Linked DNA regions of Prochlorococcus marinus str. MIT 9515. The protein of the gene in region 1 binds, or shares a complex with, the protein of each later gene. Links are inferred from orthologs where the notes say so. Each region holds a gene or a part of one and is shown in the gene's direction. Other genes may lie near its edges.

Evidence for each region. The genes of interacting proteins can lie anywhere in the genome.
Region 2: the proteins of prfA (region 1) and prmC are in contact, whole or in part, in a crystal structure (PDB 2B3T), measured with the Escherichia coli proteins. The link is inferred for Prochlorococcus marinus str. MIT 9515 from one-to-one orthologs.

Annotation. Positions count from the first base shown.
Region 1 is NC_008817.1:1,506,867-1,514,892, reverse strand. What follows is about bases 66-2,828. They hold prfA (peptide chain release factor 1), read left to right. Parts: upstream 66-781; coding sequence 782-1,876; downstream 1,877-2,828. Other genes in these bases: alr (alanine racemase), read left to right, coding at 2,465-2,828; P9515_RS08175 (HNH endonuclease), read right to left, coding at 1,883-2,446; rpmE (50S ribosomal protein L31), read left to right, coding at 487-747; rpsI (30S ribosomal protein S9), read left to right, coding at 66-474. Outside these bases: rplM (50S ribosomal protein L13), read left to right, coding at 1-54; more of rpsI, read left to right, coding at 64-65; more of alr, read left to right, coding at 2,829-3,664; P9515_RS08160 (carbamoyltransferase family protein), read left to right, coding at 4,109-5,962; P9515_RS08155 (SxtJ family membrane protein), read left to right, coding at 5,935-6,357; P9515_RS10005 (DUF5989 family protein), read left to right, coding at 6,361-6,522; P9515_RS09235 (DUF6492 family protein), read right to left, coding at 6,691-7,647; P9515_RS08145 (TIGR01548 family HAD-type hydrolase), read right to left, coding at 7,949-8,026. UniProt on the Escherichia coli protein: Peptide chain release factor 1 directs the termination of translation in response to the peptide chain termination codons UAG and UAA.
Region 2 is NC_008817.1:321,825-324,831, forward strand. The notes cover bases 1-2,916. They hold prmC (peptide chain release factor N(5)-glutamine methyltransferase), read left to right. Parts: upstream 1-981; coding sequence 982-1,851; downstream 1,852-2,916. Other genes in these bases: psbB (photosystem II chlorophyll-binding protein CP47), read right to left, coding at 1-127; P9515_RS01725 (2Fe-2S iron-sulfur cluster-binding protein), read left to right, coding at 352-714; psbM (photosystem II reaction center protein PsbM), read left to right, coding at 817-969; P9515_RS01740 (L-threonylcarbamoyladenylate synthase), read left to right, coding at 1,870-2,451; minE (cell division topological specificity factor MinE), read right to left, coding at 2,768-2,916. Outside these bases: more of minE, read right to left, coding at 2,917-3,007. UniProt on the Escherichia coli protein: Methylates the class 1 translation termination release factors RF1/PrfA and RF2/PrfB on the glutamine residue of the universally conserved GGQ motif, i.e. on 'Gln-235' in RF1 and on 'Gln-252' in RF2.

The DNA of each region.
Region 1 (8,026 bases):
AAAGGTTCAGAACATCCTCATGCTGCACAAAATCCTGTATCATTAAATAGTTAATTTCTAACAATGAATAGTCAAATAAAAAACAAAGCGGTTTATTGGGGTACTGGCAGAAGAAAAACTTCAGTAGCTAGAGTTCGTTTAATTCCTGGAAATGGACAAATTAAAATAAATGGTCGTTCTGGTGATGACTATTTAAACTTTAATCCTTCACATTTAAATTCGGTTAAAGCACCTTTGCAAACTTTAGGCCTTGAAAACTCTTATGATATATTCGTAAATGTTTTTGGTGGTGGTTTAACAGGACAGGCAGATGCAATCAAGCAAGGAGCAGCTAGAGCTCTCTGTGACTTGTCTCCAGACAACAGGAAGCCTTTAAAAACCGAAGGACATCTTAGTAGAGACCCAAGAGCAAAAGAGAGAAGAAAATATGGTCTTAAAAAAGCTAGAAAAGCTCCTCAATTCTCCAAACGTTAAAAAGATTTTATTATGCCTAAATCAGAAATTCATCCTAAATGGTACCCAGATGCAAAGGTTATTTGTAATGGAGAAGTAGTAATGACAACCGGCTCAACTAAGCCTGAATTGCATGTTGATGTTTGGAGTGGTAATCATCCTTTCTTTACTGGAACTCAAAAGATTCTTGATACTGAAGGTAGAGTTGATAGATTTATGAAAAAATATGGAATGGGTTCAGCTGATTCCGCTACTTCGCAAGAAACAAAAGAAGCTAAGGAATCAGATAAATAGAAATTTACAAATCTAAATTTAAGCAAAACTTCAATTGGAATACACAACATTAATTGCAAGGTTAAAAACTGCTTCAAAAAGTTTTGTGAATTTAGAAATGCAGTTGGCAGATCCCGATATTGCAAATAATCCAAAAAAATTAGAATTAATAGCAAAAGAAAGAGCCAAACTAGAACCTTTGGTTCTTGATTTTAATCAATTGCTTGATACTGATAAAGAAATTGACGATTCCAGACAACTGCTCAAAGATAATAGGAATGATAAGGATATGGAATTGTTGATTAATGAAGAATTATGTAATCTAGAAGTTCTAAAGAATTCACTTATCCAAAAAGTAACAATAGCTTTACTTCCAAAAGATCCTCGAGATGAAAGAAGTGTAATGCTTGAGATAAGAGCTGGCGCTGGAGGGAATGAAGCTTGTATTTGGGCTGGTGATTTAGCAAGAATGTATGAACGATATGGACAAAAAATCGGGTGGTCAGTAAAACCTATTAGTGCCTCAGAATCTGATATGGGAGGATTTAAAGAATTAGTTATTTCTATAAAAGGAGATTCTGTTTATAGTCAATTAAAATTTGAGGCAGGTGTACATAGAGTTCAAAGAGTTCCAGCGACGGAATCTCAAGGAAGAGTTCATACTTCTACAGCTACAGTTGCCGTTATGCCTGAGGCTGATCCAGTTGAAGTTAAGATTGATCCAAGTGATTTAGAAATTGGTACAGCGAGGTCAGGTGGTGCCGGAGGCCAAAATGTTAACAAGGTAGAAACTGCTATTGACCTTATTCATAAGCCGACAGGTATAAGAGTGTTTTGTACTCAAGAAAGATCGCAGCTACAGAACCGTGAGAGAGCCATGGAAATTTTAAGAGCCAAATTATACGAAATTCAATTAAAAGAAGCTAATGATAAGGAAAGGTCACAAAGGTTAATGCAAGTTGGAACTGGAGATAGAAGCGAAAAAATTAGAACTTATAATTTTAAGGATAATAGAACCACTGATCATAGATTAGGCTCTAATTTTGCATTAGAGCCAATTCTGGCAGGACAATTAGATGAAGTTATAGATGCTTGTATAGCTCAAGAACAAAAGAGGATAATGGAGGATTTTAATGAGAATGAGAATTAAATTTTTTTAGTTTTTAGCAGCTAAACCGATCACATATTTACTCCACTCTTTGTGTTTCCCAGAGTCTATTTGTCTCGTCGCTTCAAAATTCAGATTGCTTAATGGGCGATATGGCTTTCTTTTTAAAGGCATATTTGCTTCTTCAGGAGTTCTACTACCTTTTTGAACATTACATCTTAGACAGGCTGTTGTTACATTTTCCCAATTATCGGTACCACCCCTGCTCCTTGGCAAAACATGATCTATCGATAAATCACTTCCTCTATGGTTGCAATATTGGCAAGAATTATTGTCTCTAAGAAGTATATTTTTTCTTGTAAGGGCAACTTCTCTAAAAGGAACTTTGACGTAATAACGAAGCCTTATAACAGTAGGCAGTTTTTGACCAGAATGTATTAAGTATGATTGATCCTCTTCTAAACTTTCTGCTTTACCTTTAATCATTAAAATGATAGCTCTTCGCCAAGAAGTTATATTTAAAGGTTCATAAGAAGCATTTAAAACAAGTGTCTGGCTCATGCCAAAAATCATTTTACATGTCATGCTAGCGGTATATTTAATTAAGCGCATATAACTACGCAAACATTAATGCAGATTTCCTTTAATAATCGAAAAAATAATGTGGATACTAATTTAAATTTTCAAGGAGAAATTGATCCAACTCAAAGAGCATGGATAGAAGTAAGCAGAAAAGCAATAGAGGCTAACGTTAGGAAGTTAAGATCAAAATTAAAAAATAATTGTGAATTCATGGCAGTTGTGAAGGCTGATGGATATGGACATGATGCCAAAGTTGTATCTGAAAATGCGATTAGAGGTGGTGCTTCTCAATTAGGAGTAGCAACCTTAAAGGAGGGAATAAAACTTCGCTCTTCAAGCATAAATGTCCCAATTCTTGTTCTTGGGAATCTTTATGCAAAAAAAGATTTATTAATATGTTTTAGAAATGATTTGATGCCAACTGTTAGTTCGATTAGGGAATGTTTAATTTGTAATGAAATAGGCAAGATCAATAATATGAAATTTTCGTTACATCTAAAAATTGATACTGGGATGTCAAGATTGGGATTTGAATGTGATGAATTCGTACAACAATTTAATAATATAAAATCTCTTAAAAATATAGATGTTAAGGGCATATATAGTCATCTTGCATGCGCAGATGAAAAGAATGCATTGAATCCCAAAAGTAGAACCCAATTACAAAGAGAAAAATTTCAAGAATTGTTGAAACTTGTCAGTATTGATAATACAAAAAATATCAAGATTCATCTCGCAAATTCTGCTGGCATGATTCTTGGTAAAAACTTTCATTTTGATATGGTTCGCGTTGGATTGGCCATGTATGGTTATGATCCATTAATAAATACAACTGAAAAGTCGCTTCTTAAACCTGCTTTATTTTTGAAGGCTAAAGTGACTTTTGTTCGAACTATTGAGAAAGGTGTTGGAGTAAGTTATGGAAATAAATTTGTTAGTGATAGAAAAACAAAGTTAGCTGTCTTAAGTATTGGTTATGCTGACGGAATTATCAGGAGTCTCTCTGGTAAAATAAGTTTAATTCATAATAAAAAACTTTATCCTCAGGTAGGATCCATAACAATGGATCAAATGATGGTAGATATTACAGATTCTGAGGATATTAAAGTAGGTAGTACTATGCTATTACTAGGATCTGATGGAGAACAAACAATTTCTCCGATTGATTGGGCACATAAATGCGATAGTATTCCTTGGGAAATTCTTTGCTCTTTTAAAAACAGATTACCAAGAGTCCAAGTTGATTAGACATTTCGATTAGATAAATAATTTTGAAAATTTGCTAAAAAATTGATAATGTATAAGAACTGGAGAGGTGGCTGAGTGGTTGAAAGCGGCTCCCTGCTAAGGAGTTACAGGAGGTAACTTTTGTCGAGGGTTCGAATCCCTCTCTCTCCGTATATTCTGTGTTTAAGGTGGTTTATATAAGTTCGTTGAAGTTCATGATCTAATGATATGAAGGTATTTTTAAGAAATTTAAGTCCTCAAAAGTTCACTTTTACCTCAACAACTGGTTTGTAAATAAGGTTATGGTTGAGAATATTAAGGTTAAATTACTTCAATAATAAATATATTGTTTAAAATAGAAGGTCAAATTTAATTTAAAATCAATGTAGGTTAAATAGTAGTTGTCTATTTTTCTTTTTTAAAAGTAGAGTATTAAGGAAATATATAATATCTCGATTGTATCCGATGAGTTCTTATATTCTTGGTCTGTCTTGTTATTACCATGATAGTGCTGCTGCTCTAATAAAGGATGGTGAGATAATTGCTGCTGCACAAGAAGAAAGATTCTCTCGAAAAAAGCATGATTCTAGCTTTCCTAAGAATGCAATTTACTACTGCCTTAAATCTCAGGGAATCACTCTTTCAGATATCAAAGAGATAGTATATTATGAGAAACCTCTTCTTACATTTGAACGTCTTCTCGAGACTTATTTAGGCGCTGCGCCAAGAGGAGGCAGATCATTCATTGCAGCAATGCAAGTTTGGTTGAAGGAAAAGCTATTCTTAAAAACTGAACTTCAAAAGAATCTTAAAGAGGTACAAGCATCTTTTGAATCTGAGATTAATGTTATACCAAATTTACTTTTTTCAGAGCATCATCTTTCTCATGCTTCTGCTGCTTTCTATCCAAGCCCCTTTGAGGAGTCTATAGTCTTATGCATGGATGGAGTGGGCGAGTGGGCAACAACCTCTGCTTGGATTGGTAAAGGTAAAAGCATTAAACCACTCTGGGAAATAAGTTTTCCTCATTCCCTTGGTTTGCTGTATTCCTCCTTTACTTATTATTGCGGATTTAAGGTCAATTCTGGTGAATATAAACTAATGGGTCTTGCTCCTTATGGCGAACCTAAATATGTCGATAAGATCAAGAAACATTTGATTGACATAAAAGAAGACGGTACATTCCGTCTGGATATAAGTTACTTTAAATACCATCGAGGATTCCGTATGACAGGACGGAAGTTCCACGAACTATTTGGTAAACAACCTCGAAAATCAGAAACGGAACTTACCCAGTTCCATATGGACTTGGCGGCATCAATCCAGGCAGTTACGGAAGAGGTTGTCCTGAAGTTAGCAAAATCGCTTAGGCAAGAAACTGGCATCAAGAATATATGTCTAGCTGGAGGAGTTGCTCTTAATTGTGTTGCTAATGGTAAATTGCTACTAGAAAAGATCTTTGATAATATTTGGATTCAACCTGCAAGTGGGGATGCCGGTTCTGCACTGGGCGCAGCCTTGGTTGGTTGGCATCAACATCACCAACAGGAAAGGATTACTAATACTAATGACTCCATGAAGGGTACCTACCTGGGTCCCGAGTTTAGTAATGAAGAAATAACAAAATACCTTCATAGAATTAGTGCTCCTTACCACACTCACGTTGATGTTGATTTATTTGAACTTTTAGCAGAAGAATTAGAGAAGGGTCATGTAATTGGTTGGTTCAATGGTCCTATGGAGTTTGGCCCGCGTTCCTTAGGAGGAAGGTCGATCCTTGGTGATCCACGAAATCAAAAAATGCAGAGCCTGATGAACCTGAAAATTAAGTTTAGAGAGAGTTTCAGGCCATTTGCTCCATCTGTACTCGAAGAAGATGTCAGCAATCAGTTCGAGATGAGTACCAAAAGTCCATATATGCTATTGGTTGCCCCAGTAAAAAAGGAACTCTGTATTCAAATGACAGAAGAGCAAGATAAACTCTTTGGAATTGAGAAACTCAATATCCGTAGGTCATCATTGCCCGCTATTACCCATGTGGATTACTCAGCAAGAGTTCAGACTGTAAGTAGCACCACAAATCCAAGATACTATAAATTAATTGATGCTTTCAAGCGAAAAACTGGTTGCCCCACCATCGTGAATACTTCATTCAATGTTAGAGGTGAACCAATTGTCTGTACTCCACAGGATGCTTATAGATGTTTTATGAGGACAGAGATGGATATTCTAGTTCTTCAAAATCAAATTCTTTTTAAGGGGGAGCAACCTAAGGTAGAGAAAGATGAAAAATGGATGCAGGAGTTTGCACTGGATTGATCATGAAAGAAACAATTTCAAAAAAACAACTACGAGAGTTCGGATTTCTTATTGGTTTTGGATTGCCCATATTGATTGGTTGGTTACTTCCTGTACTTGCTGGCCATGGATTCAGGTTATGGACTGTTTGGATTGGCTTTCCAGCATTTATAATAGGTATGGCTTCACCTCGACTATTGTATTATCCATACAAAATTTGGATAGCACTTGGTCATGCCCTTGGATGGGTTAATAGCAAAATTATCCTTGGTCTTATTTTCATAGTTATTCTTTTACCGATTGCATTTATAATGCGTATTACCGGATATGACTCATTAAGAACTAGACGAAAAGGAGAGAAGACCTACCGAGAAAACAGGCAAGATCATCAAACAGACCTCAAACGTATTTTTTGAACAATGAAAGCATTCTTTGATTTAGTTATAGACATTTGGGACTTTATGAAAGTTCGCAAAAAGTATTGGTTGGCACCTTTGATTATTACGATTGTCCTCATGGGTGCGCTTATAGTCTTCACACAAGGTTCAGTTGTTGCTCCATTTATTTACTCGATTTTTTAAAAAATTAGTAAGATTAAACTTCCAAAGAATTTCTTTTTTTAAATTTCTAGTAATAAATTAGTATCTTAATTGATAATTATGGCAAGTAAAAATTTCTGTCTTTGAATAAAAATTAAGTACTGGTGGGTAGATTGGTGAGTGAGGAATTTTTAATTACAATATTAATTTTTATTTTAAAAGTGGCATTGCAAGATATCTTGAAAATTCAAAGTTATGTTTGTATGAATTTGTGATGTTAATAAAAATAATTAAAAAATTAGCTACAAGATTGTTAAAAATACGAATTAATCTCAAATTTTTGAAATTTTGAGTTTTTAAATCCCAGTTCTCGAATGATGCCCAATAATAGCCGTAAAATCTCAAAATTAAGAATGTATTAATTTGATTGTGTTTGCCAAATAAGGAATAAGTATTTCTGCAGGATTTCAATTTATTTGTCACAAAAGAATTGGGGTGATATTTAGATAAATAGGTACCATATGTCTCAAATTCACTAAAACCACTTCCGGTTTCGTTTAAATGCTCTTTATTAATTTGACTTATTACAGTTTTTACCCAAGAAAGATTTTTAGAATTCGCTTTTTCTATTAAAGATATTAAATCATTCATTATCTTTGAATTAATTAGCATATGCTCGCTAATAAAAGAGAAGTTATTTGTTTTAAGTAGACCAAAATTTTTTATGGTTTGAAAATAGGGTTTATGAAATTCTTTGCTCGTATTAATAATTAATTTATTTGATTCGTCGAAGAATTTAATTTTTTTTAGCATAACGGTATCTGAATCCCAAATTAAATAATATTCTGATAAGTTGGGATACCTTGAAATATTCATTTTCAAGAATTGTTGAAAATACCAACCTGCTCTCTCTGCCTTACCTCCATATTCTCTAAGAGTATTGGCAACATCAGTTAGTTTTATATTGGGAATTATTTTATCCTCATCAAGAATAATTAATGAATTCTCTTTAGGAAAATTTTGTTTGAAAAAATTTATATTTTTTTTAGGAGTAATTATAAATATCCTCTTCGCTTCAGATAATTCAATTAAGGACCTAATAGCGCGAATTCCAATTTCTAAGTGATTGTTACTAATGCAAGTTACAATATCATAGGAATTTTTCATTTATTAAGAGGTATTTTTAAACTAATGTTCTTAATATTAGTGGAAAATTAAGTTCTGAAAAAAAGTTAAAACATAATTGATTTCTAAAGTTGAAAATTTGGTAACTTAAAAAGTAATAAGTAAAAAGATGAAATTACAAAATAATTGTTAATAACTGCCACGTTAATACTAAAAATATAGTGAGTAATTGGGCGTGTAAATTTCTTAAAAAAGTACTCACCTAATTGCCCTAAAGTTTATCTAGGATCTAAATGATTATCTTATTTATTATTACCTCTTTGTTCTTATTTGTGTGAATTTTTCATAGTTGATATTTTTTAAAAAAATCAATATCTATATTTTTAAGCTCATTCACTGAATCAAGAATTAAATCAGCTCC
Region 2 (3,007 bases), 1.2 Mb from region 1 along the record:
CTAATTCATATAGAGCCATTGAGCCGGCCCAGCCGGCTAATAATGCAGTATGCATGAGATGCACAGCTAGTAGTCGACCGGGGTCGTTGATAACTACTGTGTGAACTCGATACCAAGGCAATCCCATCGGTTAAATTCTTGTGACGATGCTGAATGAACAGCTAAACATCATGATATTAGGGTTTTTTTTGACTTTGAGAGAGTTTTGTAAATAAATTAATTTTCTTAGTAAAACTAGTCAGATACAACTGCACAACTGCATTATTAGGGAATTTTCAACAAAAATATGTTAATATTTTGGTCACAATTCTCAAGGTAAAACGCCAAAATAGTTGAAAATAACAAAAAAAAATGACAACTATCAGATTTATCCGAGAAGGAGTGGACATCAAATGCAAACCTGGAGAAAATTTGAGAGAGTTAGTAATTAAAGAGAAATTACAACTTTATGGATTAAAGGGATTATTAGGCAATTGTGGGGGAGTTGGCCAATGTAGTACTTGCTTTATTTCTTTGGAAGGAGGAACGAAAAATTCGCTTAGTCCTATTACTGCAGTTGAACAGGAAAAACTCAAAAATAGACCTGAAAACTGGAGGCTTGCTTGTCAAACCCTAATAAGTTCATCTGCGATAATACTCACTAAACCTCAATCTCCTCCACCAAATTTGAAAGAATTGAAAGAATCAGCTGAAAATAAAAAACTACCTAGATAAATTGTTTAAGACTGTTAATGAGTTAGTGTAATTTTCCGACTTTTCCACTTAATTTCCATTTAAATGTCTATAGTCATAATATTATTGAATTTGTATTTTTAAATGGAAACAACAAATTTTGGTTTCGTAGCAAGCCTTCTCTTTGTGGGAGTACCAACTATTTTTTTGATTGGTTTATTTATTTCCACGCAAGATGGAGAAAAATCAAGCTTTTACTCAGATTCCGGTAAAGGTAAACTTGGCCCAAAGCGCTAATTAAGTTATTTAATGTTCGAAATTTCTGCTGAAAACTTTTCGGTATGGAAAAAGAAACAACTCTTAAAAGGTGGTGATAAAAAATCGTTTAGTCTTTTGATAGATTTATTGGGTGGATTATCAAAAAAAGAATTAAATTCACTCACAATAAAAGCAGAAAAAAATTTAAAATTTAAATTAGATTTAGACTCCCTTGAATTTTTTTGGGGGAAGCATCTCAGTACTAATATTCCTATTCAATATTTAAGTGGTATTTGTTATTGGAGAAATCTCAAATTAGAGGTTTCAGATAAGGTTCTAATACCACGTCCGGAAACAGAACTTGTGGTTGAGATAATATCGAGAAAATTTGATAATAATAAAGGACAAATTATTTTTGCAGATTTAGGAACTGGTTCAGGTGCAATTAGTATCTCGTTAGCTTTAGAAAATCCAAGCTGGAATGGAATTGCAACGGATATTAATAAAAATGCTGTAGAGATAGCCTCGAGAAACTTTGCTAATAACTCTAATCAATCTAATTTGAAATTTTATAGTGGGAATTGGTGGGAGCCTCTAACATATCTCAAAGGGGAGATAGATTTTGCGGTAGCTAATCCTCCATATATTCCAAAAAATACTTATGAAGAATTACCAATAGAGGTAAAGAATTTTGAACCTAAGAATGCTCTTTTGGGAGGAGAAGATGGTTTGGATCACGTAAGGGAAATAGTTAAATATGCCCCTTTATACTTAAAAGAAAAAGGTTGGTTATTAATTGAGAATCATTTTGATCAAGGTGCCAGAGTAAAACAATTATTTATTGAAAATCAATTTACTGATGTAGAAGTATTAAAAGATTTGTCTGGAATTGGAAGATTTACAATTGGAAGATATAAATAATTTATTAGGAGAAAACGAATGAATGTTATTGCTAATAAATTAGCTGTAGAAAAACTAAATATTGGCTTACCTATAATTTTTCATACTGATACTTTACCTGCTATTGGATGCCTCCCAAAGTTCTCAGAGATAATTTATAAGATTAAACAAAGAGATGTAAAGAAACCTTTGATTTTGATGGGAGCTGAAAGTTTTCAATTAAATGAGTTTGTTCATAAAACTGCTTTTGAGGATTACAAATATATGGCTTCTAGGTATTGGCCGGGACCATTAACAATGATTATTCCTATTTCTGAGAAAAGTAAACCATTGTTTTCTAATAAAAATTTGACATTAGGTTTAAGAATTCCCAATTCAATTATGGCCAATTACCTTATAAAGGAAAGTGGCCCTTTGTTAACATCAAGTGCAAATATCTCAGGTTTACCACCCTCTACAAATGCAAAAGATATTTCATTTGACTTGCCTAATGTGGATATTTTAGGACCTGTTCCTTGGCCAAAATGTAGTGGAAAAGCAAGTACAATTATATCTTGGGTGAATAATGAGAAATGGAAACTCATTAGGGAAGGGGAAGTTTTCATTCCAGGAATAAAGTGATGCTTTCTCTTTTCTTTTTTATTTTTTTAATACAATTTTTTTTTTATTGGATATTTGCACCTTTATCTAGATTGTTAACTAATCTAATTGAGCTGAGGTTTTTAACATTTTTTATTTTATTAGGTTTTATTTTTCTATTTTCAACAAAAAAAGAGTGAGTAGATTTGTAACTATATGAATGCCGGCTAACAGATTTGAACTGATGACCTTCGCTTTACAAAAGCGCTGCTCTACCGCTGAGCTAAGCCGGCATAAATTTTATTTTACATACAGTTAGGTGTAAATTGATAATTTATTAATTTTGATTTTGGAAATTTTATTTCTTTTTTGGGTTATCGTGATTTTTTTTGAATTCTATTTCTCCAGTGAGAGTTCTTTTTATAGGAAGATTAGCAACCAATGCAGTCATTCTATCCTCTGTTTCTAGACTGACAGCAACCTCTTCAAAATCAATTTCAACATATTTAGCAACTACATCAAGGATTTCTTTTCTCATCTTATCCAATAGATCAGTGGTCAATGAGCTCATATCAACTCTGTCATGAGCTAAAACTAG